Regions from separate parts of the Enterococcus gallinarum genome, predicted to be linked through region 1. Evidence: predicted binding sites of a transcription regulator. Region 1 holds the regulator's gene; the other holds the start of a gene.

Evidence for each region. Region 1 encodes CtsR, which represses protease genes until heat stress. Its sites were predicted from a motif close to TTGGTCAAAAAAGGTCAAANA; they were not measured.
Region 2: the regulator CtsR is predicted to act here: its motif matches at 8,704-8,724, upstream of clpB (ATP-dependent chaperone ClpB).

The regions. Positions count from the first base shown of each region.
Region 1 covers NZ_CP050816.1:632,934-649,276, reverse strand. The annotation lists gene HED61_RS03135 (peptidase U32 family protein) at 1-270, opposite strand, end outside; gene HED61_RS03130 (ATP-dependent Clp protease ATP-binding subunit) at 574-3,048, opposite strand; gene HED61_RS03125 (CtsR family transcriptional regulator) at 3,054-3,521, opposite strand; gene pknB (Stk1 family PASTA domain-containing Ser/Thr kinase) at 3,761-5,752, opposite strand; gene HED61_RS03115 (Stp1/IreP family PP2C-type Ser/Thr phosphatase) at 5,745-6,488, opposite strand; gene rsmB (16S rRNA (cytosine(967)-C(5))-methyltransferase RsmB) at 6,504-7,862, opposite strand; gene fmt (methionyl-tRNA formyltransferase) at 7,852-8,805, opposite strand; gene def (peptide deformylase) at 8,798-9,289, opposite strand; gene priA (primosomal protein N') at 9,300-11,699, opposite strand; gene rpoZ (DNA-directed RNA polymerase subunit omega) at 11,831-12,136, opposite strand; gene gmk (guanylate kinase) at 12,142-12,756, opposite strand; gene HED61_RS03080 (hypothetical protein) at 12,876-13,157, opposite strand; gene HED61_RS03075 (YicC/YloC family endoribonuclease) at 13,170-14,054, opposite strand; gene HED61_RS03070 (YdbC family protein) at 14,068-14,283, opposite strand; gene HED61_RS03065 (patatin-like phospholipase family protein) at 14,276-15,934, opposite strand; gene HED61_RS03060 (class A sortase) at 16,015-16,343, opposite strand, start outside.
Region 2 covers NZ_CP050816.1:2,287,596-2,303,938, reverse strand. The annotation lists gene dnaI (primosomal protein DnaI) at 1-475, shown strand, start outside; gene HED61_RS11440 (hypothetical protein) at 494-928, shown strand; gene HED61_RS11435 (tRNA (adenine(22)-N(1))-methyltransferase) at 1,298-1,993, shown strand; gene HED61_RS11430 (Nif3-like dinuclear metal center hexameric protein) at 1,993-3,108, shown strand; gene pepT (peptidase T) at 3,121-4,350, shown strand; gene HED61_RS11420 (diacylglycerol/lipid kinase family protein) at 4,482-5,390, shown strand; gene HED61_RS11415 (DUF1294 domain-containing protein) at 5,411-5,683, shown strand; gene HED61_RS11410 (lysylphosphatidylglycerol synthase transmembrane domain-containing protein) at 5,694-6,731, shown strand; gene HED61_RS11405 (ABC-F family ATP-binding cassette domain-containing protein) at 6,847-8,370, opposite strand; gene clpB (ATP-dependent chaperone ClpB) at 8,778-11,381, shown strand; gene lepB (signal peptidase I) at 11,742-12,311, shown strand; gene HED61_RS11390 (hypothetical protein) at 12,378-12,563, opposite strand; gene HED61_RS11385 (hypothetical protein) at 12,866-13,534, opposite strand; gene HED61_RS11380 (nucleoside 2-deoxyribosyltransferase) at 13,535-14,020, opposite strand; gene HED61_RS11375 (GNAT family N-acetyltransferase) at 14,050-15,264, opposite strand; gene lepA (translation elongation factor 4) at 15,410-16,343, shown strand, end outside.

The sequences.
Region 1 (16,343 bases):
AGAAATTTTATCAACATGGTTGGCCTTCAAAAAAGCCAAGTATTCTGGAACTAGCGTCATTTTTTGCGGGTGCATGATGCCATTGACTGCCGCCATCGCTTGTTTTCCTTCTGCTTGCGCTAAGCGGATCAATTCGCTTTGTTCCTCTCGTGAGAAAGATGTCGGCAAACGCAAACCGAAAGTTTCTTCTCCGAAAAAAATAGTATCTACATAAGGTAAGAGCTGTTTTGCTTGTTCAATCGACTCCACCGTTGCGATAATCTCAACCATGATATTCCTCCTCTATAACTCACTAATAGTATCACAGGCAACACGGCTTTCCAAGACTTCCTTTTGAACTTTTTTCACTAAAAAAAGGAATACTCAGCGATGAGAACTGGTAATCCAACTTTAACGCTCTTTTAAATTTGTGAACTTTATGAGTTTTTATCTCCATTTCAATTGTTCGAAATCCAACAAATACTATTTGCCCACAAAAAAACTATCCAAGCAGCAAACGATGGTTCAGCCTGCATTCTGCTGACCATCAGTCGTTTGCTAGTTAGATAGTTTCATTTTTCTTTCTAATAGAGCTTATACTTGTTGAAGAATACGAGATTGGCCTTCTCTTACATTCAATGTAATTGAGCCTTTCGATGCCCCAATCGTCACCCGGTCACCTAAATGGATCTGTCCAGACAATAGTGCTTCGCTTAAGCGGTCTTCGACCTCTTTTTGCAATGCTCGACGAATTGGGCGAGCCCCATATTCTGGATCAAAACCAGCTTTACCGATGACATCAATCGCTGCAGATGTGATCTTCAGTTGAATGTCTTGATCACTGAGACGTTTGATGATCGCTTTACTCATGATTTTAACGATTTCATGAATTTCATCTTCGCCTAATGAACGGAAGACAACTGTTTCATCCACCCGATTCAAGAACTCAGGACGGAATGCTTTCTTGAGTTCTTCCAGAATCCGTTTTTGCATCGCTTGATGGTCTTTGCTAAGATCCACCACATTGAAACCTACATTCTTTTCTTCACGAATCTGTTGTGCGCCGATATTTGAGGTCATAATCAGGATTGTATTACGGAAATCGACTTTCCGCCCTTTGGCATCTGTCAAATGACCATCATCAAAGACTTGTAAGAGAATATTGAAGACATCTGGATGAGCTTTTTCCACTTCATCTAGTAAAATCACTGAATAAGGTTTTGAACGAATCTTTTCAGTTAATTGTCCACCCTCATCGTAACCAACATAACCAGGAGGGGAGCCAATCAAACGACTTGTACTGTATTTCTCCATAAACTCAGACATATCCACACGAACGAGTGAATCCTCACTGCCAAACATTGCTTCTGCCAAGGCTTTTGCCAGCTCTGTTTTTCCGACACCCGTAGGACCTAGGAACATGAATGAACCAATTGGACGATTCGGATCTTTTAGACCACTACGTGCTCGACGAATCGAACGTGCGACTGCTTTCACAGCTTCTTCTTGACCAACAACTCGCTGATGCAGGATTTTTTCTAGATCGAGAAGCCGTTCACTTTCTTTTTTCTCCATTTGCTGTAAAGGAACGCCCGTCCATTGCGACACGACTGCCGCAACATCTTCGCCTGTGACACTGTCTGCGTAGCCAGAAGCTTCTTTCACTTCCATGAACGCAACTTCAGTCAACTGCTGGGTCAATTTCTTCTCTTTGATGCGCAAACGAGCTGCGGCTTCAAAATCTTGTTGGCGAATCGCTGCTTCTTTTTCTTCAATCAGATTGGCGATTTCATTTTGCAAATCGGCCAACTCAGAACTTTCGTCTGTTTTATCCAAGCGCACTTTTGCTGCCGATTCGTCCATCAAGTCAATGGCTTTGTCCGGCAACTGCCGTGAATTGATATAGCGTACCGACAATTGGACAGCGGCATGCAGGGCATCATCTGAAATCTCTACGCCGTGATGCTCTTCATAACGGGGACGTAATCCTCGTAAAATTTCTTCTGCTTCTTCTGGCGTTGGCTCATCCACTTGAACACGGGCAAACCGTCTTTCCAATGCAGAATCTTTTTCGATATACTTTTGATATTCATCTAAGGTCGTAGCACCAATTGTTTGTAATTCTCCGCGGGCTAATGCAGGTTTTAATATATTCGATGCATCGATAGCACCTTCCGCACCACCAGCACCAATCAGTGTATGCAGCTCATCAATAAATAAAATGATCTGTCCATCTTGGTAAATTTCGTCGATGATTTTCTTCATTCGATCTTCAAACTCACCGCGATATTTCGTGCCAGCTACTAAAGCACCCATATCTAACATCATTAAGCGTTTGTTCTGCATATCTTCTGGTACTTCACCGTGAATGATTTTTTGTGCCAATCCTTCAGCAATAGCTGTTTTACCAACCCCCGGTTCCCCTACTAAAACAGGGTTGTTTTTGGTCCGGCGGCTTAGGATTTGAATCAATCGTTTCACTTCTTTTGCTCGACCCACTACTGGATCTAAGCGTTTATCTCTTGCCAATTTTGTTAAATCTCGAGCTAGTGAGTCCAGCGTCGGCGTTCCTTGTGCTTTTCCTTGAGGACGACGACGACCCGCACCACCGGCATTTTTTGTGTCATTGATACCCATTTTTTTCTTTAATAACTGCCGCATTTTAGCCAAACTCAAACCTAAGTTCAACATGATTCTTGAGGCTAAAATATCTTCATCCCGAAGCAATCCTAACAAAAGATGCTCTGTGCCGATTTGAAGAGCGCCTAAACGCTTAGCTTCATCTCCAGCGTAAACAAATGTTTGCTTCGCTCGTGGGGAATAGGCTAGATAGGCATTCTCTGGATATTGGCGAACAGTTCCGTAACCTGTTAAATGCTCGATTTCTTCGCGAATATCATTTTCAGTGATATTCATTTCCCGTAACGTTTTGCCGGCAATGCCATTTTGTTCAATGACTAAGGCAAGCAAGATGTGTTCTGAACCTACGGACTGATGTTTAAAGTACTTTGCTTCTTCCTGTGCGATCGTCAGCACAGCTTTCGCTCGTTGTGTAAATAGTTCATCCATCTCATTCACTTCCTGTCTTCATAACTTAAACGTTCTAAAATTGCATGGAGCAAGTCTGCTCGTGTTCGATTTTCATAAGGAGAACGTCCTAATACTGACTTCGCAATGACGGTCAACAATAAATTGCCCTCACGCTTCGACAGGATTCCTTCCTCATAAAGTTTTTGGATTATTGCATAAGCATCTTTTTCCGAGATGGTTTCATCAAATAATTGATTCATTTCTTCAAGGTAGTGGTGGTTATCCGTGATCTTTACTTTTTCGATACGGATATATCCTCCGCCTCCACGTTTGCTTTCAACAGTATACCCTCTTTGAATAGTGAAACGGGTATTGATCACATAATTTATTTGTGAAGGCACACAATTGAATAAATTCGCCATTTCAGCTCGGCGAATCTCGATTGTTTCGCTGTCTTCAAGAATTTTCTTCAAATATGCCTCAATCAAATCGGAAGTGTTATGATGATTCAATTCATTCCCTCCCTTGACTAATTCTGACCTTCATTATACCCAATTTTTGAAAACTTGAAAAGATGTACGCCTAGAGATGCGGAATTACTAAAAGAAACTTAAACAGCTAGCTCTTTTTTCGCATCACAAAAAAACTATCCGCATCTTCAAGTGGTTACTTCTACAGTCTTTGGTTGCCATCTCACTGCGACCTATAGAGTAAACTTAAAAATCATTCGGATAGTTTTTTCAGCTATTGATTAATCTTCAGAGCTCGTTGAACTCGTACTTGTTGATTCACTGCTAGCGGAGGATTCACTCGTAGAGGACTCTGGTTTTGGTCCTTTAGAAATAGTAACATTTACTGAAGAACCAACAGCCACCGAAGTCCCTTCACCTGGCGAAACATCTGTGACTTCTCCAGCCGGAACAGAATCATTGTAGCCCGATTCTTCTTTGATCGAATATTTTAACCCAGCCTCATTTAGTGCTGCTACAGCATCATTTCGACTCTGTCCAATGATTCGTGGCACATTAACCATCTCTTGACCGCTGCTGACTGTCAGCGTGATAACAGTTTGAGAGGTAATGACTGATTCTCCTGCTCCTGGCGCTTGATTAATGACAGTCCCCACCGGTTCATCGCTTGGCGCTGATTGTTCATAAATATTTTCGGTTGGAACTCCTTTTGAGGTCAATGCCGCCCGTACATCTTCGATTCTTTGACCATAATAGTCTTCCATTGCAAACGATTCAGGTCCCGTGCTGACTACAAAAGTAATGTCATCCTCTTTCGGAGAAACTTTCTCGCCGACATCTGGTGATTGGCTAATGATCAGACCTTCTCCGATAGCATCACTGGATTTGGTCTCTTCTTTGATTTGGTCTTCTGAAAAACCTAACTTGATCAACTCGGCTTTTACATCTTCAAAATTTTTCTCTTCATAGTTTTTTAAGGTGATTTTTTCAGTCCCTGAGCTGATATACAAAGTGATCTCGCTATTTTTTTTGACTTCGGTTCCTTCTTGTGGATCCGTTTTAACGACATTGCCTTCTTCAATCTCATCGTCAGCAATTTCTTCGGTTTCATCAGCAACTTTTAATCCTGCTGCTTCCAGCTTTTCTCGAGCAACGGTCTCTGTGTCTCCGCTGACTTTAGGGATCTCAACATCGCCGCGCCCTCCGCCAAAAACAAAATAGCCGCCAATGACCAGCAGCGCTGCAATAACTAGTATTGGCAGGATCAGCCACCATTTCTTCCGCTTCTTCTTTGGTTTTTCTTGTTTCTGGTCTGCGGTCTCTTCTACTTCTGGCTCCGTCACTGCCGGTTCTGCAGGCTGTTCAGCTATCATTTCATCGGTAATAGGGGTCAGCGCTCGAGTTTCATCGTTTAGCGCATGTGGCTCCCACCTTGGTTCATTCAAGCGCTCAGGTGACAGGGCTGTTGAAAGATCTTCTCGCATTTCATCAGCGGTCTTATAACGATCGGCTTGCTCTTTCGCTGTTGCCTTTAATACGACATTCTCTAATGATTGAGGAACATTTTTATCATAGATACGAATAGAAGGGATCTCATCTTGAAAATGTTTTAAGGCAATTGTGACAGCGGACTCACCATCAAAAGGAACTTTCCCCGTCAGCATTTCATATAGGATGATTCCAATCGCATAGATATCAGATTGGTTAGTAGCCATACTTCCCCGTGCTTGCTCTGGCGATAAGTAGTGCACAGAGCCTAACATCGAGTTGGTTTGGGTGATCGATGTTTCCGATAAAGCAATCGCGATCCCGAAATCCGTGATCTTAACGACGCCTTCTTCATTGATCAGAATGTTTTGTGGTTTCAAGTCCCGATGAATGATTCGATGTTGGTGAGCCAATGCCACTGCTGACAAAATTTGTTGCACGATATCGACAATCTGTAGATAAGGAACTGGGTAATGGGTTTGAATATATCGCTTCAAGTCCATGCCTTTGACATATTCCATCACCAAAAACTGCATCCCATCTTCTTCGCCTACATCATACACTGTTACGATATTGGGATGAACCAACTCTGTGGCAGCCAATGCTTCACGCTGAAAGCGGCGAATCGCATTTTTATCATTTTGGAAGTCAAATCGCAATACTTTGACGGCAACTTCTCGATCAAGAATCAAATCATGAGCCAGAAATACATTTGCCATGCCGCCACTGCCGATATTGCCAATGATTTTATAGCGGCCATTTAACTTTTTCCCTATTTCAATCATGGGCAGTTCCTCCAACTTTGATCAGTAACACTGTGATATTATCGACTCCGCCTTGTTGATTGGCTGCATCGATCAACTGCTGAACCGCTTCTTTAAGGGACGACGCGCCTTCAATGATGGCTGCGATCTTTTCATCTGCCAACATGTTTGTCAGTCCGTCTGAGCAAAGAAGCAAGTAATCACTTTCAGCAAAATAATGAATCGCTACATCTACTTCTACTGTATTAGGCATTCCAACAGAACGAGTCAAAACATTTTTGCGTGGATGGTTCAGTGCCATTTCAGCAGTAATTTGGCCAGATTTCACCAATTCATTGACAAGAGAATGGTCTTCAGTAATTTGTATCAACTCATGATCCCGCAAAATATAGGCGCGGCTGTCGCCAACATTCGCAATCGTAAATTGATCCTCAAAGAGTGCTACAGCAATGATCGTTGTTCCCATGCCATTCAGCGCCTCATCCTCGATGCCTTTTTCATAGATCGAGACACTTTCTGCCTGGATTTTTTGGATCAGCCATTGAGCAGCCTTTTCACTATCTGTCAATTCTGTTTTTTCCCAAGCGGTTCCCAAGCCACTCACAGCCTGACGACTCGCTACATCACCTGCCCGATGTCCTCCCATCCCATCAGCTAAGATCGCCAATGTGATACTTTTTTTGTTGACATACACAGCAGCAAAGTCTTGGTTCGTATTCCGACGTTTACCAACATCTGTTTGAAAATGGATTTCCAACTTCTTTTCACCTCATTACTTTTTGCGAAGGCAGCTTATGAAAAAGCCATCTGTCATAAAATCTTGCGGATAAATCGTTAGCATCTGATCATTGATATTCGCAGCAATATCAGCATTTACCGATACATCGATTCGTTCGAATTCTGGATGATCCGCTAAGAATGCCTCCACTACTGCCTGATTTTCTTCTAGCATTATAGTGCATGTACTGTAGATCATTATACCCGAATTTTTTAGCGTTGGGGCGGCACTTTCTAAAATCGCTAACTGAATTTCGGGTAAACGCTCTAGATCAGCTGCCTGCTTGTTGTATTTGATGTCTGGTTTACGACGCATCAATCCTAGACCGGAGCAAGGAGCATCCACTAAGATTCGATCAAACTGTTGTTCCTCAAAATGTTGAGCGACTTCCCTTGCATCCATCACTTCCGCTTGAACCACCTCTGAGACCGCAAGTCTTTCAGCATTTTCAGTGATCAATTTAACTTTATGAGGATGAATATCCAATGCAGTGACTTTCCCACCTGCTTCTGCAGATAGAAAGGACGCGATATGGGTTGTTTTACCTCCAGGCGCTGCACAAGCATCCAATACTTGGTGCTCTGGTGCAATGTGCAGTGCCGGTGCTACTAACATCGAACTTTCATCTTGTATTGTCAATAATCCGTCATGATATAAAGAAGAGCCGGCTAAAAATCCTTTATCAGCCACAATCCCATACGGAGATAGTTGGCTTTCTCGAGCTTCGATTCCTTCTTCCTGTAGTTGAAGGATGGCTTCGTTGCGAGTAATTCTTTGTAGATCAAGGCGTCCACTAGCATGGCTAGGTACTAGTAAAGACAGCCCTAACTCCCGGGTTTTATCGCTGCCGATCTGCGCTACGAATCTTTCAGTTAGCCATAATGGCATACTGATTTCTATAGCTAACCGCTCCAAGGGATCTTTGATTTGATCAAGTGCCGGCACACCCTCTCTTTGAATCGTACGCAACACGCCGTTAACAAATTTTCCGATTCCTGGATTTCCTTTTGCTTTCGCGATTTCCACGGCCTCATTTAAAATAGCATGATTAGGTACTTTGTCCAAGTACAGCATTTGGTAAAGAGAAAGACGCAATAATGATCTGACCCATGGATCGACTTTTTTTGCATTCTTGATAAAGTTCGCTAAATAATAATCCAATAGCAGCTGCCGACTAATGGTTCCATAGACCATTTCTGTCAATAAACGTCCATCTTTATCATTTAAACGGCCTTGATTCATCAGTTCTCTCAATAATAAGTTCGAATAGGCACCGCCTCTTTCGATACGAACTAAGGCCTCTAATGCAACAAAGCGAACAGTATATTGGATTTTTCCTATTTTACGCTTCATGAGTACCAACCTTATCACCTAGTTGAATGTGTTGCCCAGTGCCATTTAGAAAAGCCGCAATGGATTGACGACCTTTTCCAGCTGGTTGTAGCTCTTCTAAAGCTAAAACTGTCTGTTGACCACAAGCGATCCATAGCGCCTTTTTCGTTCGTTGTATGATGGTTCCTGGCGCGGCATCTGTTGTTTCATCGACTACTGCTACTGACCAAATCTTCCAACGGCTCCCTTGGTAAGTCGTGAAAGCAATTGGCCACGGTCGCATCCCTCGGACCTGATTGTCGATCTCCTGTGCTGTCTTTGTCCAATCAATTGCTTCTTGTTCTTGCGTAATATTGGGGGAGAATGTTGCCTGCTCTTCAGCTTGAGGCATTGGTTTCAGTTCTCCTGATAGGATCTTAGGTAATGTTTTCAGCAGTAATTCTTTACCCAATAAACTTAATTTCTCAAACATAGTCCCCACATCGTCTTGATTAGTGATCGGCAGTTTAGCTTGAGAAAAAATACCCCCAGCATCCATTTTTTTAATCATTTCCATGATGGTGACACCTGTTTCCGGTTCGCCTTCCATGATGGCATAGTGCACTGGGGCACCACCCCGATACTTTGGTAATAAGGAGGCATGGACATTGATCGCTCCAAATTTTGGTACTTGCAACAGCTTTTCCGGTAAAAATTGGCCAAAGGCCGCAGTGACTAAAATGTCTGGTGCTAATTCTTTGATCGTTTCCATTTCAGGTGAACCGCTGATTTTTTCTGGTTGCAAAACCAACAATTGGTGCTTCAATGCTGCTTCTTTGACAGGCGTTGGCGTGATTACTCGTTTTCGACCTACGGGCCGATCCGGTTGGGTCACTACCGCTGCAATTTCATAGCCTTCTGCCAGCAATCCTTCTAAGATTGGTACAGAAAACGCGGGGGTTCCCATAAAGACAACTTTAGTCATTTTCGTGTTCCTCCATATATTGTTCTAGTTCAGATTCTGGGATCTTATCGATCATTTTATCAATAAATAAGACACCATTCAGATGATCAATCTCATGCTGGATAGCCCGAGCCAAGTAGCCAAAAGCTTGAACCTCCATTTCTTCTCCTTCACGGTCAAAGTAGCGAACCGTAATCTCATCTGCTCGCTTGACCGTACCATAGGTATGAGGAATACTCAAGCACCCTTCTACATCAACAGATTCTCCTGATGACTCGATGATTTCTGGATTAATCAGTTCGAAACGATCCTCTTCATCTACTTCAACGATTGCCACTTGCAGGTTTTTACCAATCTGAGGGGCCGCAATACCTACGCCGTCATGCGCCACCATTGTTTCATACATGTCTTCTAGTAGTTGTACCAGCTCATCTGTAATCATAGATACCGGTTTTGGTTTTCGACGAAGCTGATCGTCGGGATGAATAATAATCGGATAGCGCATAATATCTCCTTTAAATAAAATTCAACGGTTCTTGGTCAATGGAAACATAGAGTCCTTTTCGCTGATCGATCTGACTTTGTTCCAATAACCGGGTCAACAGTTCAGGCAAATGTGGTTCATTTTTGTATTTAATAATCAGTTGGTAGTAATAGCGATTTTTGACACGCATGATCGCGCTAGGTGCCGGTCCAAGCAAAATACTTTGACCCGATAATTCTTTTTGTACTTCTTGGTAAATGGCAAACATCTTTTGGGCAGCTGCCTGCTCTTCGAGATGACTGCAGGTAATTTTTACCGTGTAGTAATAAGGGGGATATCCGCTTTGATGCCGAACCCACATTTCTTGTTGGTAAAAAGCTTCATAGTTTTGGGTTTGTGCTAGCTGAATCGCATAGTGTTCCGGATTAAATGTCTGAATGATTACTTCGCCGGCTTTCTCCGCCCGGCCAGCTCGGCCGCTTACTTGCGTCAGCAATTGAAATGTTCGTTCACTAGAACGAAAATCTGGCAGATTCAATGCTGTGTCAGCATTTAAGACCCCTACCAATGTAATATCCGGAAAGTCTAACCCTTTGGCAATCATTTGTGTTCCTAGTAAAATGTCTGCTTTCTTTTCGCCAAATAAAGTAAGTATTTTTTCATGTGCTCCTTTTTTGCGGGTAGTATCCACATCCATCCGCAATACCCGTGCTTCTGGAAATCTAGCAATTAGTTCTTCTTCAACTTTCTGCGTACCTGTTCCATAGTAACGGATCTTATCTGCATGACAACTAGGACAGCGGTGAGGGATCTTTTCTTCATGCCCGCAATAATGACAGCGCATCGTCTTGGTATCCATATGAAGCGTCAAAGAAATATCACAGTTCGGACAAGGCAGAACATACCCGCAATCACGACACATAACAAAAGAAGAATACCCGCGTCTATTCAGCAGCAAAACGATTTGTTCTTGTTTATCTAAGCGATCTTGAATTTTTTCCTGTAATTGGCGAGAAAAGGTCTGGTAGTTTTTGTTGGCAAATTCTTCCCGCATATCTACTACATTGATCTGCGGCAAACGAGCACTGAGTTTTGCTCGTTGATTCAAACGCAACAATTGATAAACGCCTTTTTGCGCCCGAGCCCGTGACTCGAGAGAGGGAGTGGCACTCCCCAAAACAACAGGACAATGATGATATCCTCCGCGCCATATCGCTAAATCACGCGCATGATATCTTGGTGCCTCCTCCTGCTTATAGCTTGCTTCATGTTCCTCATCGACAATAATGACGCCAATGTTTTTTAAAGGAGCAAAAATAGCTGAACGTGCGCCGACTACTACTTGGGCTTCTCCCCGTTCAATTTTTCGCCATTCATCATATTTTTCCCCTTGTGACAGTCCACTGTGAAGCACAGCCACAGCGTTACCTAAGCGGCTCTTGAATCGTTCCACCATTTGTGGGGTTAAAGCAATCTCTGGCACCAGCATAATGGCAGTCTTTTTTTGTTCCAACAGCTCAGCGATCGTTTGAAGATAGACTTCTGTCTTCCCACTGCCAGTGATGCCTTCTAAAAGAAAGGTTTGTGCCTCTTGTCTTTTTGCTGCTGACAGAATTTTTGAAACCGCATCGGTTTGTTCTTCGTTCAATGCTAATGCTGCAGTTTGGGGAAATGATCGATCTTTGAAGGGGTCCCGATATGTCTCAACCTCATGAAATTCAAGCCAGCCTAATGCTTGCCCTTGATTCAAGACAGCTGTCGAAATGCCTGCTTCTGCAAAAAATGAAACAGGAAGCTGATCAGATTCTTGTAAGACTGTCAATAGTTGTTGTTGCCGTTTAGCCCCTTTCCTGATTTGCTTCATTGCCTCTGGAATTGCTTCTGGAGAGATCAGGCGTTTCACCATACGGATTTTCTTGGCTTTATTTTTATTTTTTACCACATATTGCAATTCAACGACTGCTTCTTCACGCAATACTTTCAATTGCGACAATAATCCCGCTTCCTCAGCAGCTTGCCAGCTCAGGCTATTCGTCTCAGGAAAATGCGCTTTTATTGGGTGCGTATCATCCAATAAAAGAATATTCTTCTGGTATTCTGCTTTCATCACACTAGGCAACATGGTCTGCAAGCAGGTAATCTTAAAAGCAAATGTCGTTTTTTTCATGTAATCAGCTAACTGTAATAATTCTTCATTCACCACAGGAGAAAGATCCAGCAAGCGAAGAATAGGTTTCAATGGTTGACCTGGCGGTGTATCCGTCAATCCTACGATAAAGCCTTGGATATGCCGATCCCCATTACCAAATGGCACTTCGACTCGCATGCCAGTCTCTGCTACAGCGCGCAAATATTCAGGTATTTCATATGTAAAAGGTTGATCTGTCTGCATCGTTGGTACATCCACGATCACTTCTGCTGCATAGGTCATCTTCTCACCTCCTCCAGGCTTTATTTTACTAAAATGACAGACATTTGTCTGTAAACCTTACGAAAATTTAACGGCTATCGACTCAAAAGAAAAAGCCAGAACACGCATTGTGCTCTAGCTTTTTTAATTGTCTACAGATTCTGTTCGTCACGAATCCGGGCTTCCAGTTCTTTTTGCTCTTGGTCTTTTTGCGCTTTGCGCTCTTCTTGTTCCATTTTCAAGCGAGCACGTTTGATTTCTGGATGCGGATCATTAACAACAAGCTCTGCTTCGATTTCTTCCAATGCTTGTCCTACGCTTTTCACCGAATCAAATTGTTCCAATGTTGCTTGGGCGCCTGCATCTAGTTCATGCGCGCGTTTGCTGGCTAAAATCACAAGGGAATACTTTGAGTTCACACGATCCAATAATGAATCGATTGAAGGTTTTAACATCATTCGTTTTACAGCTCCTCTAACATTTTGATATACTTGCCGATTACTCGATCAACGCGAAAATGTTCACTTGATATAATTTCTCGAATCCGTTGTACTGCTTTAGATACTTCATCATTTACGACTGCGTAGTCATATAAAGCCATCATTTCGATTTCTTCTCTGGCAACACGCATTCGTTCATCGATCACTTCAGCAGAATCTGTCCCCCTGCCAGTGATACGTGAGCGTAGCTCTGCTAAATCAGGTGGGGTAAGAAAAATAAAGACCCCATCAGGCACTTTTTCTTTGACTTGTTTAGCTCCTTGAACTTCGATTTCCAAGAAAACATCTTTCCCTTGGTCCAATGTTTTTTGAACATAAGACAACGGGGTGCCGTAGTAATTGCCAACGTATTCTGCATATTCCAACATTTCGCCTGCTTCGATCAAGGCTTCAAATTCCTCACGGGTGCGGAAATAATAATCAACGCCTTCGATCTCACCTTCACGCTTGTTGCGTGTTGTCATCGAAACAGAATATTGAAAATCGTTGTCATCACTTTCAAAAATTGCTTTTCGCACAGTGCCCTTGCCTACACCGGAAGGTCCTGATAAAACTATTAGTAATCCTCGCTCTGACATAATGACGTCCTTTCACTGACTTTTGCTTAACGTCTATTTTGCACTTTTTTTCAGCAACTTTCAAGAACTACTTTATTATAATGGGAAATTCATGAAATTACTACTCATCTCTCCTACTTTTAGAACCCCATGTTGCTTAGCGTATTGATCACACCTGCCAACTCATCTTTTGTCGTGATAGCTTTCTCCGTAGGATCTTCTACTTCCTGGCAATCAATCCGAACGATATACCGACGATTCAACGATACCGCATTTCCATTGACCAAAATTTGCAAGAACTCTTGATCAATCGCGACACAAGCATCTTGCCAAGCATCAAAGTTTGCTTTATCTGATGGGACGCTCCGCTTGATGACGTTTTTTCCGCTTAATTCATGAAAAGTAATATCATAGTATTTCATTGTTGATCACTCCTATTCGATATTTTGGACTTGTTCTCTTATTTTTTCAATAATCGTCTTCATCTGTACTACACTATTCTTGATTTCAATTGGGCTTGACTTGGAACCTATGGTATTTACTTCTCGGTTCATTTCTTGAATCAAAAAATCCAGCTCCCGGCCGATCGGCGATTTTGCCTCTAACAAAGTAGTCATAGAATCTAAATGAATCATCATTCGATCCAACTCTTCATGAATATCTCCCCGCTCCAACAGGATGGCCATCTCGGTCAACAAACGTTCTTGATCTACTTGCTCGCCTAAATATTCCGTCAGCTTTTTCTCAAAACGTTGGCGATGATCGGCTTCATAAACGGCAATAAACGTCTGTAATTCCATGATTTTACCAAGTAATTGCTGCTGATTTTCTTTTAACACTTGATAAATCCCTTGTCCTTCAATTTCACGGCTTTGATCGATAGCTGTTAGAGCCTGAGATAAAGCATCTAACACACCTTGCTCTAACTGGGTATCTTCTTGTTGTTTTTCTCGGATATCAAGAAATGCTTCATGGACGATTAATTTTTCCAAAAGATTTTTTTTCGACAGCTCTTTTATATCCAACCTTTGAGCAGCTTCTTCTTCGACCTGCTTCAAAAAAGGCACCAATAAATCCCATTGGACTATAACTTCTTTATGAGCCGCATTCTTTTCGTTCAATGTCAGATAAAGCTCCACCCGACCACGCTGTAATACTTTTTTGACTTCTTGTCGAATTAGTGCTTCCAAATCATTCAATTGTTTGGGCATGCGCAACTGCAAATCCATAAATCGCTGATTGACACTTTTAATCTCAATCTCTATTTGATAATCAGCTGTTTCTCCATTCCCTTTTCCAAAACCTGTCATGCTTTTCATTCATTTCTTCCTTTCACATAGAAAGCAGTGCTTTTTTCAATTCGGTGAATTCTTCATTTGATAACGTTAAGCCTTTACCCATTTTTTCATGTCCTGGACTCCAGTCACGCAAGTCAAACTTAGGCGGGCGACCATTCCAGCTGACTAAATTAAGCTCTTTACGCCACCCTTTAGGATTTTCCGAAAGAACGGCGATCTCCTCTACGATCTCATAAGAAAAATTATCCATTGTGTTCCTCTCCTTTTAAAAAATAAGCCAGATAGGCTGACAGCACAGCCAATTCTGGATACCGCGCACGAATCTGCTGAAATGCCGGTGTTTCAATTTGTTGGGTTCGATAGAAAAACAAGAACCGTTTTTGTTCAGATAACAAAAAGAACTGTTCGCGATAGTAATACAACCATTCTGACACTGACCATACTTCTGTTTCTTTCGTTGGTTCTGCCATGATTTTCTCACGTATCGCTTGCAGGAAAGATTCCTTTGTATAAATGACGGTCGGTGTAAGATGTAGTAATCTGCCTATGCATTCAAAAAAGACGCGCCCACAAATTTCCAAGGGGACCTCTTGCTGATATAACTTACGCACTTTCTTCCAAAATTCCTTTTTTTTCATAAATGCGTACAATCGCGGTGCATCTTGTCGAAGCAAATGAACGAATGGCTTCCACGAATCGTTGAAGACCTCTTCATCAAAAGTATACCAATAGCCACTGAACTTGCCAAAGTATTTCATCGTTTCTAAATACCCAAGAGTCATGTTTTCTAGAGAACGTTTGGCATCAAAAATCAAAAAACTACCTAGAGTCCAAGGTGAAGCAATTTGAATCTGCGCAATTGATTCTGAGACCTGAACCTTCTTATTGATTCCAGGCCCTTGGACATCGACGGCAATGACTTCTGTAGCGCCTCGCTCAATGGCTACATCAATTGGCAGATTGTTGCGGTACCCTCCATCAATATAATAGATCCCATCAATCAATTGTGCCTGCATTGCTGGATAAAAAGACGCTGATGCTAGCAACCATTGCAAACTATAATCAATTTTGCTGGAATCAAACTGATAAACAACCTCTTTGAAATCCGGCAGACGAGTCGTACAAAGTAAGAGCTGGCTTTTGCTGGCATTAAATTTTTCTGCATCAAAAGTCGCTGCTAACAGCTGTGCTAATGGTTTTGTACTCGCACCATTGTCTTTAAGTGCTGTCTTTACGAGTGAGCGTAATTGCTCCATCATATCTAATAAGGTTTCTTTTTTAGCAGCAGCTTTTGGGTATTGGAGGACCTGTTCACTAGAAATATTCGTCCATAATTGCTCAGCAGCTTCAATATCGTCCATTAAAACCAATGCACCATTCAATGCACCAACTGACGTCCCCGCTACCCACTCAAATATGATTCCATGTTTTTTCAGCGCTTGCCATACGCCAATTTGATAGGCGCCATGGGCGCCTCCTCCACCTAGGACGAAAGCTGTATGGTAGTCCAGTTGCTTGTGGTACCCCTGTGTCACCCTACCATATCCACGTCCCACAAACCACTGATCCATGATGGGGTTTCTTGTCATTTCCCAAAGTATCTGGTCTACGAAACGGCTTCTAGCAAAACTCTCAGTCATCGAAACAAGTGTCTCCCAAGTAAATGCATCACTTGGCACCTGCAACAAATTCTGAATGGTCAGAAGCGGCCCTTCATGGACACAAGACAGATAGACTGTGCCGTGTTGACTCGTCAATCGCCACCCCTGTTCGTTGACCACTGATTGAAAAGCGGCTCGCGCCTCCGAATGACTAGAAAAAAAAGGGAAAACTAGTCGGCTTTGTTGAAACACATCTTGGGATACATATAAATCAGAAAAATAAATTTTTGTTGTCTTCATCCGACTCCTCCTCAAATGCAAAAAAGAAACCACGGATGATCAATGAAAATTTCTGACATCATTCGTGGTATTCTTATCATTTAAAAAGTCCGCTGTTCCATATTGAATGCGGCCCGCATCTCGTCTGTCGCATCAGCAACTGGTGTAACCGATTCAAGATCACCCTGAACCACACGTCTGGTTACTCCACCCATTTCACCACATGTAATTAATGTGATCATTTTTCTCCCTGCTACTTCATCCAATAAATAAACATCTGTTGGTTGAACCCGCACGGTTGAAGTTGCTGTATATGTATAAATATTTTCTAAATCCGTAATATAAATTGTTGCGCCAATAGCCACATCATCTAAAGGTGTGAACAAAAGGTCTGGCGACTGCGCACGATGGCTAGCTAGTGCATAATTTC
Region 2 (16,343 bases), 1.7 Mb from region 1:
TCCAAGGGCTTTTCACAAAGGATTATATCTGGTGGGAAGTTTTGGGATCGGCAAAACTTATTTACTAGGGGCAATTGCCCGGGACCTTGCGGAAGCAGGTTATACGACGACCCTTGTTCACTTCCCGACATTTGCTGTCGAAATGAAACAAGCAATCGGCAAAGACTTGGTTGGCGACAAACTCAATGCAGTTAAAAAAGCCCCCATCCTAATGATGGATGATATTGGTGCAGATGCCATGAGCAGCTGGATCCGTGATGAAGTCTTTGGTGTCATTCTGCAATATCGGATGCAAGAACAACTGCCAACGTTCTTTTCCTCTAACTTTTCCATGCAAGAGTTAGAGAAGCATCTATCCGTTACTCAACGTGGAGAATCAGAGCCATTGAAAGCCAAGCGGATCATGGAACGAATTCGTTACTTGACAAAAGAGATCCAAATGACTGGCAAAAATCGCCGGAATTCGGAAATATAGAAGAGAGGAGAACTTCTTATGAAGAAATTGACGATTTTAGGTTTGGCTTTGACAACCTTATTATTAGCTTCCTGCGGTTCGCCGTCAGATAATGATTCGATGAGTGAAACAACTAAAAACGATGAAAGCACGACAAATAGCACTGTCGAAAGCGAGGCAACGACTATTTTTACAGGAGTTCTTCAAGAAAATGCAACAGCTGGCGACAACGAAACGATACAGATTTTTCTAAATGATATCGAAGCAGTCGACGATCAAGAAACGATTGTTCCTAACTTTCAAACAGACGGCGTGATCCTACACGCACCGCAAGAATCATTTGAAGGTCAAGTTTCTGAGTTGACCAAAGGAACAACGGTCCAAGTCACATTGTCAGGCTTGCCAGTAATGACTATGTCAATCCCACCTCAAGTTCCAGGAAATTCAATCAAAACAGTTGAAATTGTGCAATAACCCCACGCGTTGTCCCAACGGACAACGCGTTTTGCTGCGAATCACTGCGATTGGCTTGCGAAGCAAGACAGAGCAGATGATGAGCAGTACTAGGTAACCGAAGGGAGCGCAGTAACCTTCGTATGAATCACTGCGATTGGCTTGCGAAGCAAGACAGAGCAGATGATGAGCAGTACTAGGCGGCCGAAGGGAGCGCAGTAACCTTCATATGGATCACAACGATTGGTTTGAAAAGCAAGATATGCAAGTTTTCTTTACGAAAAGTGCAAAAGTAACTCTAGGCGAAGTAAAGCCGTAAATAAAAGGAGTAAAAACTCTCCCTTTAAAATGCAATAAAGAATGATATACTATTTCTGAAGGAGTGACGTTATGAACGAACAATCATTATCCCTGCGATTGACTCGTGTTGGCGAACAGATTCCGGATCAAGCCCGCTTGGCAGATATTGGATCAGATCATGCCTATTTACCCGTGGCATTGATGCTACAAAATAAAATTCAGTATGCAGTAGCAGGTGAAGTTGTAAAAGGACCATTCGAATCTGCTTCACGGCAAGTCGAAAAAAATGGCTTGAGCGACAAAATCACTGTTCGCTTAGCAGATGGGTTAGCTGCAATCCAACCTGATGATCAGATTGATACGGTGGTTATTGCTGGTATGGGTGGCACTTTGATTCGAACAATTTTAGAAAATGGAAAATCTCAGCAGAAAATTACTGGGAAGGAGCGCCTTGTCTTGCAACCCAATGTGGGGGAGCGGACTTTGCGAGAATGGCTTCAGGAGAATAATTACATGATTTTACACGAAGAACTGATTGAAGAAAACCATAAAAACTACGAAATCATCGTAGCTGAAGAAGGCAGTAAAATCTATACACCACAAGAATTATTTTTTGGCCCGTGTTTATTGAAAGAAAAAAATCTCGTTTTTTATAAAAAATGGGCCCATGAATTGCAGCAGCGAGAAATCGTTTTGCAAGAACTAGAGAAAGCGGCAATTCCTCCTCAAGATAAAATAAGTGAGTTAAACGAACAGATTGATTGGATCAAGGAGGTGCTGGAATAATGTTAGCTAGAACGTTTATTGAACGTTTCGAAAGATATTGTCCGCAATGGTTAGCAGAAGATGGTGATCCAGTGGGATTGCATATCGGAACGTTGGACAATGAGATCCAACGGGTAATGATGACACTAGATGTTCGTCCAGAAGTCGTTGCAGAAGCAATTGAAAAACAAGTAGACTTCATTGTTGCCAAACATCCACCGATTTTTCGTTCCATACGTCGTTTGAGAGCCGATGATCCGCAACAAAAAATGTATATGGATTTGATCAAACATAATATTTCAGTCTATGCTGCGCATACGAATATGGATATTATTCATGATGGGCTGAATGACTGGTTTTGTGAAATGCTTGGAATAGAAGAAACCACGTATCTCGTTCCCACCCATACAATCAAAATGAAAAAATTGGCTGTTTTTGTTCCAATTGAGCAAGGCGCATCAATGAGGAAAGCTTTAGGAAAAGCTGGAGCTGGACAGCAAGGAAATTATCAAAACACCAGCTATTCTCTGATTGGTACCGGCCGTTTTACTCCTCAAGAGGATGCGCATCCTGCGATTGGTGAAATTGGGGAAGAAGAGTCGGTACAAGAAGCAAAAATCGAAGTGATTTTCCCAGAAACCATCACCGAAAAGGTGTTGCAAGCGATGGTTGAGGCGCATCCCTATGAAGAACCCGCCTATGACCTTTATTCCTTGGATAACTTGTCTCAGCATTATGGGATCGGGCGAGTAGGTCAATTAAAAGCACCTGTTTTGTTGGAAGATTTCATCGATGAAATCAAAAGTGTTTTTCAGTTAGAGGGGTTGCGTTTGATCGAACCAAAAGCAAAGCGGCAAAACGTTCAACGGATTGCTATATGCGGCGGCAGTGGCGAACAGTTTTATCAAGAAGCCGTGAAGGCCAAAGCAGATGTGTATATTACTGGAGACATCAGTTATCACACCGCTCATGATATACAAGCAAACAGCTTGACGGCAATCGATCCAGGTCATAACATTGAACGGGAATGTATCCCTCGTTTTATCAAAAAATTCAATGAATGGAAAGCGGAAGAAGGTTGGCAGGTAGACTTTATTCCTTCAGAGACTTCCACAAATCCATTCCAATATAAATAGGAGTGATCAATTATGTACGAAAATTTATTACCGCGTTTTTTAAGATATGTAAAGACGGAAACTCGTTCTGATGCGACAAGCCAAACAACACCCTCCACACAAACGCAAGTGGCGTTTGCCAAGACATTGCAAAAAGAAATGGAAGAATTAGGACTTCATGATGTCCATTATAATGAGGAAAATGGTTTTGTGATTGGTACGTTACCAAGTAATGTTTCCGAACCAGTTCGTTCCATTGGATTTATCGCACATATGGATACGGCGGATTTTAACGCGGTGAATGTGGATCCCCAAATTATTGAAAACTATGACGGTGAGTCAACGATCAAATTGGATAAAGAGGGCAAATTTACACTGAATATCAAAGACTTTCCTAATTTGAAAAATTATCGTGGAGAAACATTGATTACGACAGATGGCAGCACGCTTTTAGGAGCCGATGACAAAGCAGGTATCGCAGAGATTTTGACGGCGATGGAAATTTTGCTTAACCATCCTGAAATCAAACACGGAGAAATCAAAATCGCCTTTGGACCAGATGAAGAAATTGGGGTGGGGGCTGATAAATTTGATGTGGCTGATTTCAATGTTGATTTTGCTTATACCATGGATGGCGGTCCAGTGGGTGAGTTGCAATATGAAACTTTCAATGCTGCCCAAGCTGAACTGACGATCCAAGGGAAAAATGTGCACCCAGGAACCGCAAAAGATACGATGATCAATGCTTTGCAATTGGCGATTGATTTTCATAATCAATTGCCAACAGATCAAGTGCCGGAAAAAACCGATGGTGCGGAAGGCTTTTTCCATCTGATGGCGTTGAATGGAACCGTCGAAGAAGCAAAAATGGCGTATATCATTCGTGATCATGATCGTGAAACGTTTGAAAATCGTAAAAAACAATTGCTTACAATCCAAGAAAAAATGAATGCCCAATTTGACGAAGCAAGAATCCAAATGGATTTATATGATCAATACTACAACATGAAAGAAATCATTGAAAAAGACATGAGTATTATTGAGTTAGCTAAGTCTGCAATGGAAGATCTGGGTATCGAGCCAGTGATCGAACCAGTTCGAGGCGGAACAGATGGATCGAAGATCTCTTATTTAGGGATTCCGACACCAAATATTTTTGCCGGTGGTGAAAATATGCATGGACGCTATGAATTTGTTTCCTTGGAATCAATGAAAAAAGCAACTGATGTAATCGTGAAGATTGCCGAAAAAAACGCACAGTAGAACTTTATTTTGTTTCGTTTTCAAGTAGAAAAATATCGCTTGATAATGAAAAATGAGTTGAATAATGGGCTGAGACTTGATGCAGAAGTCTGCACCATTCGCAGCCCTATTTTATTTAGGAAGTGAAAAATATGAAGATCATGGTTTTATATAATGATACGGCTGGTAAAAGCGATGCCAAGGATACTGCAGAGTCTTTTAAGAACTATCTAGAAGAACATGATCCTAAAAGTGAAGCAGTCTTGCAACCTTCCAATCCTGATATTGAGCCGGAAACAATCCAAAAAAATGCGAAAGAACATCAAATCGATACGATTGCAATCATTGGTGGAGACGGTACAATCCATCATGCGCTGCAAACATTTGTGGATCAGTTAGATAAGCTGACAGTGGCAATTATTCCAGGCGGAACGGTCAATAACTTTGCCCGTATGTTAGGGATTCCTCTCAAACCTGAAGAAGCATTTGAAACGATATTGAATGGGACTGATCGACAAATTGATTATGGATTGGTCAATGACTCCATGATGATCTCGACGATGACCATCGGATTGCTGGCCGATACGGCAGCGGCTACTTCGCAAGAAGAAAAACAACAGTTCGGACCACTCGCTTTTACCAAGCGGTTTTTCCATTATTTATTCAAAAAGAAACAATACAAATTAGAAATTATTGCAGACGGAAAACGCTGGCGTGGCAAGAGTCAATTGTTAACAGTAGTCATGTCCAATTCAGCTGGCGGATTTACCAATTTCGACGAGTTGGCACGACCAGATGACGGGCTGTTTCACATGATTTTATTGCCAAAACTCAATCTATTGGAATTCATTATTTATTTGCCCCGGATCATACGTGGTCGTATTGCGAAAGTGCCAGGTGTCGAGTACTTTACTGCAAATGAAATTGAGATTCGTGCTCAGGAAAAAACTGTTTATACACGAACTGATGGCGATCCGACAGATAATCTGCCTGTTAAAATGAAGGTGATGAAACAGGCACTTCGTGTCCGTGTTCAAGAAGAAGACTTGGATGCTAAATAATATCAACCAGAGGAGAAATGATGACAGAATTTATACAAAATCCATTGTGGTTTTATTTACTTATAGCGAATCTTTATCTTTTTGGCTTGATGGGGTATGATAAATACCAAGCCGTAAGAAAAAAATGGCGTGTCCCTGAATGGAATCTGTTGTTTATGGGATTGATTGGCGGCGGAATCGGTGGATTGATCGCGCAACGCGTTTTTCACCATAAAACACGCAAACGTAAATTTTATATTTTTTTTGCTTTCGGTGTGATTGTAGATCTTCTATTGTTTATTAAGTTTGCCTAAGGAGTTAAAAATGAAAGCAAAAGTGAAATTTGCCTTAAACCTGCTATTAATGGTCGTGATCTTAGGTGCGATGTACTATTTTATTCGCAGCTCTATGACTGATATTTTGGCGGAATTAAGACAAACCAGTCTGTCGATCGTTACAGCAGTGATGGCGTTAGGAACAATTTACTTATTTATTGAAGGACGTTCCGTCAAAGAGATCGCTGTAGGATTTCAACCGGAGTTTACAACGAAAGACGGCTTATTTACCGTTTGTTACTCTGGATTCTATCGAATTATTACTTTTGGTGCTGGGACGTTGATATCAGAAGTCAATTTTTATCGTAAAAATGGATTGAAATTGTCACAAGGTGTAGGTGTGACTACGCTGCATATGGTCATGTATAAATTGGCGGTCTTGACTTATGCTATCGCAGGGCTAGTGATTCAATTTTCTTTATTCTTTGAGAAAGCCCCAAATATGATTTGGGTGATATTAGCTGGTATGGTCGTTACTTTTCTGATTATTGCCTTTTTACTTGCACTTTCTGTAAGTGTCAACGTTCAAGTCGCTTTTGTGGTAATCAGCGACAAACTTTTCAAAAGTAAGAGCATGCGCAAAATCATCGATACTTGCAATACGCAGATTTACTCGTTACGGGAGACAGTCTATTCGATTCTCCGTGATCGTACGGCTTTTTTACGGATCTATTTCTGGAATGTCGTTAAATTGGCTGCTTGGTATGTGATTCCTTATGTAGTATTGGCACCTAAACATCCAGAAATCGACTTCTTACTGACGCTTTCTTTTGTCAGTTTTGCAGTGATCCTATCGGGTGTTATTCCTACGCCGGCTGGAATCGGTTCGTTTGAATTTGTTTATATGTTACTTTTTGGACCAATGGTAGGGACTGTTGATGCAGCGTCATCGATGTTGCTTTATCGATTTGCTACTTTTATTTGGCCATTCGTGATCGGTTTCGTCTATGTCATTTTGGAAAAACGCAAAACCATGAGTGCTGAGTTGGAAGAGTTGAAGAACGAAAAAGCGTCAGCAAAGGAATGAAACTTTTTCTTTCTCCTATTAAATCTAAATCAAAAAAATCTCGAAGGCATGCCTCAAAAACTTCAGCTAGTTCGCTGAAATTTCGGCACTTCTTCGAGATTTTTTAGTGTCGTACTTATTCACTTAATTCAATAATTCGATCTGCAAAGTCTTCGTAGAAATCGGCTTCGTGGGAAACCACTAAGACAGTTCCTTGAAAATCAGCCAGTGCTGCATTCAGATTATCTTTGGTTGCTTGGTCAATATGATTAGTAGGCTCATCCAATAGAAGAAAATTGCTTTTGATCATCATCATTTCAGCAAGTTTGACTTTTGTTTGTTCGCCACCACTCAATGATTTTAGCGCTTCTTGTGCCAGCTGACTCGGCAATCCTGCACGGGATAATTGGCGGCGTAGTTCTTTGATTGTAGCTTTAGGAAATTTATCGCTCATATAGTGCAAAGGATTTTGTAATGGTTGTTCCCAAGTTAAGTCTTGCGAGAAATAATTGAATTTTGTGTGTTGGGGAAATGAAACCGATCCATTGATAGCCGGTATCTGACCTAAGAGTGTCTTGATCAACGTTGATTTCCCAATTCCATTAAACCCGCGAATAGCGATTTTTTCACCGTAGCGTATCGTCAAATCGATCGGTGACAAAAGCGGTTTGTCATAGCCAATTTCTAAGTGTGTTGTTTCCAACGCCAATGTTGTGACGATAGGGGCATAAGGAAAAGCAATATGCGGTGTCGGCGCATCTGTTGGTGGCGTTAATCGTTCGATTTTCGCTAATTGTTTTTCTCGGCTTTTAGCCATCGTAGAACGAGAACCCGCTTTATATTTTCGAATATAGGCTTCCGTTTTCTTGATATGTGCCTGTTGGGCTTCATATTGTTTCAAATAACTTTCATTTTGCAACGCTTTGAGCTTCAGTGATTTTTCGAGATTGCCGGTATATTTCGTTAATTTGCCAAACTCGATATCGATGATATGCGTCGTGATCTGGTTGAGAAACTGTTGGTCATGAGAAACCACCAAATAGGTGCCATTGAAATCTTGGAGAAATTGAACCAGCCACTTGATGTGCTCATCATCTAAGTGATTGGTTGGTTCATCCAAGATCAGCATATCGGGTTTTTCCAATAACATTTTTGCTAAGATTAATTTTGATCGCTGCCCACCACTTAAATTGACCAGTGGGGTCTCCATACCAAGAATGGCAATGCCCAGACCTTCCGCTAAGTCAGCAATCAGTGTGTCCATTTGATAGAAGGAACCTTGATCCAATTGATTTTGTAATTCACCGGCTTTTTCAAGTAACTCATCATCCAATGTTTCAGCATATTCACCATATAGTGAAGCAATTTTTGCCTCTTTTTCAAAATCAGCAGCAAAGGCTGAGCGTAAGAAATCGCGAATGGTTTGGGTTTCGTCCACATTGACATATTGATCCAAATAGCCCATTTTCAGATTTTTTGGGAAAGTGACCTGGCCTTCATCAGGAAGAATCTCCCCGGTAATGATTTTGATCAAGGTACTTTTTCCGGCACCGTTTCGTCCAATCAGTCCGACTTTCTCGCCACGATTGATTTGAACGCTGACTTCTTCATACAAGATTTTGTCGCCGAATTGTTGCGATAGATTTGATAGTGTTAACATGATTTTCCTCCATATAAAAAAGCCATAGACAGTCATTGTCTACAGCTTACAATCTTTTTAGTATCCATCAAAAACCAGGGCATGAGAAAGAAACCTCACTCCGAGTCTTTGATGAAGCAGATGCGCTCGGCGCTTGTAGGCTCTTAACAATGCTTCATCGTGTTCTTGTTAAGAGCAGATTTTCTGATAAATTTAAAGATAAATTTAAAATAGTAGCGTGACATCTGCTTTTCCTCCGTAGAAATTGTTCATTAAGCATAACATCTTAGCTTTCCTCGTGTCAACTTTTGCTGATAGTTTGCTAAAAAAGAAAGTCAAAAAGTGCTTGCATATCTTTTGACCATTACTGACCAAAGTGGTATACTACAATGTAGGAGAAATCCTAGAAATGACGGGGAGGTAGAACAATGAACCCAGAAAAAATGACAACAACTTTACAAAGTGCCATTGCAGAAGCACAACAAGTAGCGGTAACACGCCATCATCAGGAGATCGATATCGCTCATTTATGGAAAATTATATTGCAAGCCAATCAATTTGGCCGCAATTTTTATACGGACGCTGGTCTTGATGTCGATGCTTTCGAGAAGGAAGTTGACCGACTATTGGATGAAATCCCATCTGTTGAAGGTGGCAATGTTCAATACGGACAAAGCATGAGTCAAAACTTATTTCGTTTGCTTTCTGAAGCAGACCAACTAAAAAAAGAGTTCAATGATGAGTATTTATCGACTGAAGTCGTTTTACTCGCATTAATGAAACTAAAAAACCATCCATTGACCAATTACTTAAAAGGTCAAGGAATCAATGAAAAAGAATTAAAAGCAACCATTGAATCTTTGAGAGGGGGAGAACGTGTGACATCTCAAAACCAAGAAGAACAATACAAAGCCTTAGAAAAATATGGTGTGGACCTCGTTCAACAAGTCCGCAGTGGAAAAATGGATCCGATCATTGGCCGGGATGAAGAGATCCGCGATGTGATCCGTATTCTTTCAAGAAAAACCAAAAATAATCCTGTTTTGATTGGAGAGCCTGGTGTCGGTAAAACAGCGATCGTTGAAGGACTGGCGCAACGAATCGTTAGAAAAGATGTACCGGAAAACTTAAAAGACAAAACGATTTTCTCTTTAGACATGGGCGCATTGATCGCTGGAGCAAAATTCCGTGGTGAATTTGAAGAACGGTTGAAGGCGGTCTTGAAAGAAGTCAAGAAATCTGAAGGACGGATCATCTTATTTATTGATGAGATCCACAATATCGTGGGTGCCGGCAAAACGGAAGGCAGCATGGATGCTGGTAATTTACTAAAACCAATGCTGGCTCGTGGCGAACTTCATACGATCGGTGCAACAACATTGGACGAATACCGTCAATATATGGAAAAAGATAAAGCTTTGGAACGTCGTTTCCAAAAAGTTTTAGTCAAGGAACCAACGGTTGAAGATACCATCTCGATCTTGCGGGGACTAAAAGAACGCTTTGAGATCCATCACGGGGTCAACATTCATGACAATGCACTAGTTGCTGCAGCGACATTGTCTGATCGATATATTACCGATCGCTTTTTACCGGATAAAGCAATCGATCTGATTGACGAAGCGAGTGCAACGATCCGCGTAGAAATGAATTCAATGCCAACTGAACTCGATCAAGTCACGCGACGTTTAATGCAGCTGGAAATTGAAGAAGCCGCATTGAAAAAAGAAACGGATGATGCTTCTAAAAAACGGTTGGCAAACCTGCAAGAAGAATTAGCTGATTTGCGGGAAGAAGCCAATACCATGAAGATGCAATGGGAAACTGAGAAAGATGAAGTCAATGCGGTTTCCAATAAACGGGCAGAAATCGACAAAGCCAAACATGAATTAGAAGATGCTGAAAATAATTATGATTTAGAGCGCGCTGCTGTTTTACGCCATGGAACGATTCCGCAATTAGAAAAAGAACTTGCCGAATTGGAAGCAAAAAACCAAGCGGAAGGCGTTCGAATGGTGCAAGAATCTGTGACTGAAAACGAAATTGCACTAGTTGTTGGTCGCCTAACAGGCATTCCGGTTGCGAAATTGGTAGAAGGCGAACGGGAAAAACTACTGAAATTGAATGAAACACTCCATCAACGCGTGATTGGCCAAGACGAGGCAGTCGATGCAGTAAGTGATGCGGTGATCCGTTCCCGTGCAGGTCTCCAAGATCCGAATCGACCATTAGGTTCTTTCCTATTCTTAGGGCCAACAGGAGTCGGTAAGACCGAGTTAGCCAAAGCGTTAGCCGTCAATCTGTTTGATTCAGAAGATCATATGGTGCGGATTGACATGAGTGAGTACATGGAGAAACATTCTGTGTCACGTTTAGTCGGAGCACCTCCAGGTTATGTTGGTTTTGAAGAAGGTGGCCAACTGACAGAAGCTGTTCGCCGTAACCCTTATACGATCGTCTTATTGGATGAGATCGAAAAAGCCCATCCAGATGTTTTCAATATTTTATTGCAAGTATTGGATGACGGCCGATTGACGGATTCAAAAGGTCGAGTGGTAGATTTCAAGAACACGGTCTTGATCATGACGAGCAATATTGGCTCGCAAATACTATTAGATGGTGTGACTGGGGAAGGAACGATTCCAGAATCGGTGGCTGAAAATGTTCGTTCGCTATTACGCGGTCATTTTAAACCAGAGTTCTTGAACCGTATCGATGATACAATTTTGTTCACGCCACTAAGCCTAGCCAATGTTACAGGTATCGTGGATAAAATTATTGCTCAATTGTCTCAACGATTGGAAAATCAAGACATTCAGTTATCCATTACAGAAGAAGCCAAAAAATGGATCGCAGAGCATTCGTACGAACCCGCTTATGGCGCAAGACCATTGCGACGTTTCATTACACGGGAGGTAGAAACACCTCTGGCTAAAGAAATCGTTGCAGGACGTGTTCTGCCGAAAACAAAAGTGACGATAGAAGTGTTGAATGACCAGCTTGTTTTTGAAAATACACCGATAAGTGAATAAGAGATTTCTTAGTCATCTAACTTAAATGAGAAAAATAACCCTTGAATTACCTGAATGATAGACGGAATGATACTGTGGGAAAGACCTGAATAAAGTCTTCTGCCTATTCCGCTATTTTTCAGGTTTTTTCTTTTGAATAAAAAAATCATCATGTTATTATGCTACGTCAATGTGGTTTAAGAACTTCCTTTTTATTAAACAAAGATTGGTAAATTTCTCGTAAAAAAAAACTTTCGTAAAAAGATTTTACTTGCCGAAAAGGCAAATTAAACGTAAGATTGAGAAGTAAACGTAAAACGCAGGTCTATTTTCTAATGAAGGATCTACTGAGAAAATAGTTGAAGGAGCAAATAAAATAAGATGCAGAAATTTTTAAAAGAGAATTGGTTTATTCTCGCTTTTATTGTGGTGATTGTTGTCGTTCGATTGTTTATTTTAACGCCTGTCAAAGTCAGCGGGCATTCAATGGATCCGACTTTGGCTGATGGGCAACGCTTGATTGCTTCCAAGATTTCAAGTTATCAGCGGCAAGACGTGATTATTTGCGTAGAACCGGATGATACCAGTAAAATTGCGGTGAAACGCCTAATTGGTTTGCCTGGAGATAAAATCGAGATGAAAAATGACGTCCTGACAATCAATGGCAAAGAGTATCACGAAGAGTACTTAGAAGATTTTAAGAAGCAATTTGCGGATGATCAGTTGCAAAAGGAATATAGCTACCGGGAATTATTCCAGCAAATCGCGGCCAGTGCAACCCAATTCACTGAAGATTTCTCTATTACCGTCCCTAAGGGAAAATATTTTGTTATGGGAGACAATCGTCTGATTTCAAGAGATAGCCGTTCTTTCGGTGTGGTGGATGCCGATCAAATGCAAGGAAAAGTTATCTTGCGTTACTGGCCATTAAGTGAAATTTCATTATTTTAAAAGCACAGTAAAAAAGCATTCTTGCACAGGAGCGAGTCTTCACTCGAAACATGCAAGAATGCTTTTTTAAACGACCCAAGCTACTAGTGCAATCACGGAAAAGAACATTGTCCAAACGGCAATCGCCGCAGAAGCAATGAAAATGATTTTAATAGGCAGGGGTTGGACGAATTTTCGTGCATCTTTAGAAAAGGCATAGGTAATAGATGAAAAGATCATGCAGCACAAAAGAAAAAATACCGTCAAAATCATGGCGATCTCCTTACTGACTTCCAGGTCGACTTATTGTTAAATATTATAACAGACCTTTTGAGAATCGTGAAATCAAATACACTGCATTTCAGGCAATTCTTTTTGCAATTATTGGTATAAAGAGGACTCGTCCAATAACATAAATTATTAAATAACGTTTATTCCTTTATTAATGAAAGCGGGTTCAATGAATTTGGGAGATTTTTGCTAAAAAAAGATCATTGTCAAAATTAGTTTTTGCGAAATCATTCGGATAAAAAACTGTCTGAACTAATTTTATTAGTTCAGACAGTTGATAAAAATCACTGTTCAATTTTTTTGATACGATAGCTTTCAAAATAATCAGGCTTGCCTCGCCCTTGGAAGTAAGCAATCAATCCCATCAATACAGCTCCGATCGTGTTGGTCAAAAGATCACCCATCGTATCCATCAATGCCTCGCGGCCAATGAATGGGGTGCCTTCTAGCGTCGCATAGCGCTGCAGATTCATTCCACCAAGCGAATCGCAGATAAACTCCCAGAACTCCCAAAAAACACCACACAGGCCTGCAAAAGCAAATCCCATCAGAAGAAAAAGCCATGGAGAAACTTTTCGTACTGGAACATCTTTTAGGAACATACAGATCAGCCCATAACCAACTGCTGTCAGAACCATCGGACTAACTGTGTGCAGTACTTTATCCCAGAAGGAAATAATTTCAATCAGATGCAAAATCGTTCCCATAAAGACCGAGATCAACAGAAAGAACCAATAAAAGTAAATAGTCGCATTGGGAAGTTGAATACGGAACAGCTTTTTACTGAATTCAGGTACATAGATCAACAAAATACCTAGTAATGCTTGAACTAGAAAAATCAGTGCTTGCTGTTTAGGATAGACACCTTGAAAGAATTCCCAAACAGAAAATGCGAAAACAAGGAAGCCAAATAGTGTAAATAGTTTTAATAAACGTTTATAATTACCACCCATTTATTGTTCCTCCCCGAGATAGGCAGCCAAGCCTTCTAGTAAAGCAGTTTCTGAAGAATAGATCTCTCCATTCAGTTTGATCAAACCGACTGTATAGAGATTCAAATAATGAAACTGATTTTCGGCTACAGTTTTCAGTGCAGTAATCTTTTGCTGATTATCTGCTCCTTGTTGGCGACTGTCTGTATATAGCCCCAAGACAGGGATTTCTTTGGCAAAAGCCACGCCGATTTCTGAAGCTACGCCTGGATCGATCGTTAGACCATCTAATAATGCAATCATTAGGTCACTTTCCAATACTTTTTCTGTATCAGCTTGAGCTATCATTTTACTATCAGCATAAGCAGACTTATCATTAATGGATGCATTTTCTTGTGGCAAATAGATATCTGCTTGTGGATAGGTGCTTCGGATTTGATTGACTAGATCGGCATTATAAAGCAGATCACTTTTAGCAAAGAGGGGGGCTGCAAAGTAAATATTCATTTTCATTCTCCTTCATTTTATCAACATGATTAAAAATAGTCGCCAAAATAAGCTTCCATATCAGGAATAATAGTCTCCAATAACTGTAACGTATCCGAATCGGTATGGAGACGCTCGATTCGAGCCAAATACGCAGGTCTTCGATAATTCATCAGTACGCAAGTTAACGTTTGGATATCTAATTGGACCGCTTTTCCGATCGGATCATTCGAAACGATGACTTCACCTTTAGCATAGTTCAATCCAAAAATACCATTATTCCATTCAGCAACAGGATCGGAGACAACGAAATGAAAAGGCTGATCGAATGCTTTAAAGGGGAATTTTTTCAAAAACTCTGTTACGTCAACGATGCGTGCCATATAGTAAGGTTCGATCGTTTCTTTGATTTGGCTGTCTTCCAACAAGAAAGCCAAAGGTTCATTTTTATAAATATCGCCTTTGACCCAGTAGACCATAGAGAAATGAGCCGAGATAAAGTTCCATAATCCATTGCGGGCTTCTTGATTCAAGTAAAACATTTCTTTTACGTGAAAGACTTCTTCGGCGACCCAATAAAAAAGCACACCAGTGGGGTGACCACTTTTATTATAATAGACAGCTGCTGTTCGGCTTTCTTCGTTTTCGTAGCGCCAGTATTCTTCCCAGTGAAAAGCGGTCCGCTGTAATGCGCCATGATTTTCTCTTGAAAATTGATTATAGACAGTAAAAACGTCAGGATCATCTACCTCTTTTCGTTCAACGATCCCTGGAACTTCCACCGTTTTTGGTAACTGGGTATCACGTATTTTGAAGGTTAATTTATCTGACATCATCTCCCAGCCCTTACGACGATAATAAGGGACATTATAAGGATAGAGATAAGAGATCCATTGCTGATCTGCTCGCATCGTTTCAAGAGCGAGTTTGATCAAGTCTTTCATCAGTCCATGTCCCGCATATTCAGGGTAAGTTCCGACACCGGTCACGCCGCCCATTTTGTAAAGAGTTCCATGAATGTTCACTTCACAGGGATAGACAGCAATTTGTGAAACAAGCTGATCACCGTTGAACCACCCGAACACTTTAGATAATTCCAAGATTGGTCGTTTTGATTTGATCATTTCACGCTTGCTTTCATAACCGCTTTCCTCGATGTCCGACTCAGTGATTTGAAAAACATAGCTTAGAAGCTCATTGAACTGATCGACATCTTTTTCTTCTACTGGTCGAATATGCAAATCTTGATGAAAATTATTGTCCATTCTTTCAACTCCAATTTATTTACTAGCTATAGTATAGCAAAACCTGAACAAATTTGTTTAGATATCGGTCAAGAAAAATACTTTAATTATCAGCATTTCGTTGGTATAATAGAAAAGCTGACTAAAAGAAATGAGGAACGTATCCATGAATATAGAAGAAATGAAAAAACGACAGGAAAAGATTCGTAACTTTTCCATTATCGCTCATATTGACCACGGAAAGTCTACGCTAGCCGATCGGATTTTGGAACAAACTCATACGGTAACGTCCAGAGAAATGCAAAATCAATTATTAGACTCCATGGACTTAGAACGGGAACGGGGAATCACCATTAAATTGAATGCGGTTGAGTTGAATTATACCGCAAAAGATGGTGAAACCTATATTTTCCATCTGATCGACACACCAGGACACGTGGATTTCACTTATGAAGTATCGCGGAGTTTGGCTGCGTGTGAAGGTGCTGTATTGGTTGTGGATGCAGCTCAAGGGATTGAAGCTCAAACATTAGCCAATGTTTATTTGGCTCTGGACAACGACTTAGAGATCTTACCAGTCATCAATAAAATCGATCTGCCAGCAGCAGACCCAGAACGAGTACGTACAGAAATCGAAGACGTTATCGGTATTGATGCAAGTGAAGCGGTTTTAGCTAGTGCCAAAGCCGGAATTGGCATCGAAGATATCTTAGAACAAATTGTCGAATATGTACCGGCACCAGCTGGAGATATTGAAGCGCCATTGAAAGCATTGATCTTTGATTCTGTCTACGATTCTTATCGAGGGGTTGTTCTGAACGTCCGTATCATGGATGGGATGGTCAAACCTGGGGATAAAATTCAAATGATGAGTAATGGAAAAACCTTTGATGTCACCGAAGTTGGGGTGTTTTCACCTAAAGCGATCCAACGGGATGCATTGATGGTGGGAGATGTTGGTTATATCACAGCAGCTATCAAAACAGTGAAAGATACACAAGTAGGGGATACTGTGACACTAGCAAATAATCCAGCCCAAGAAGCTTTGGAAGGGTATCGTCAAATGAATCCAATGGTGTATTGTGGACTCTATCCAATCG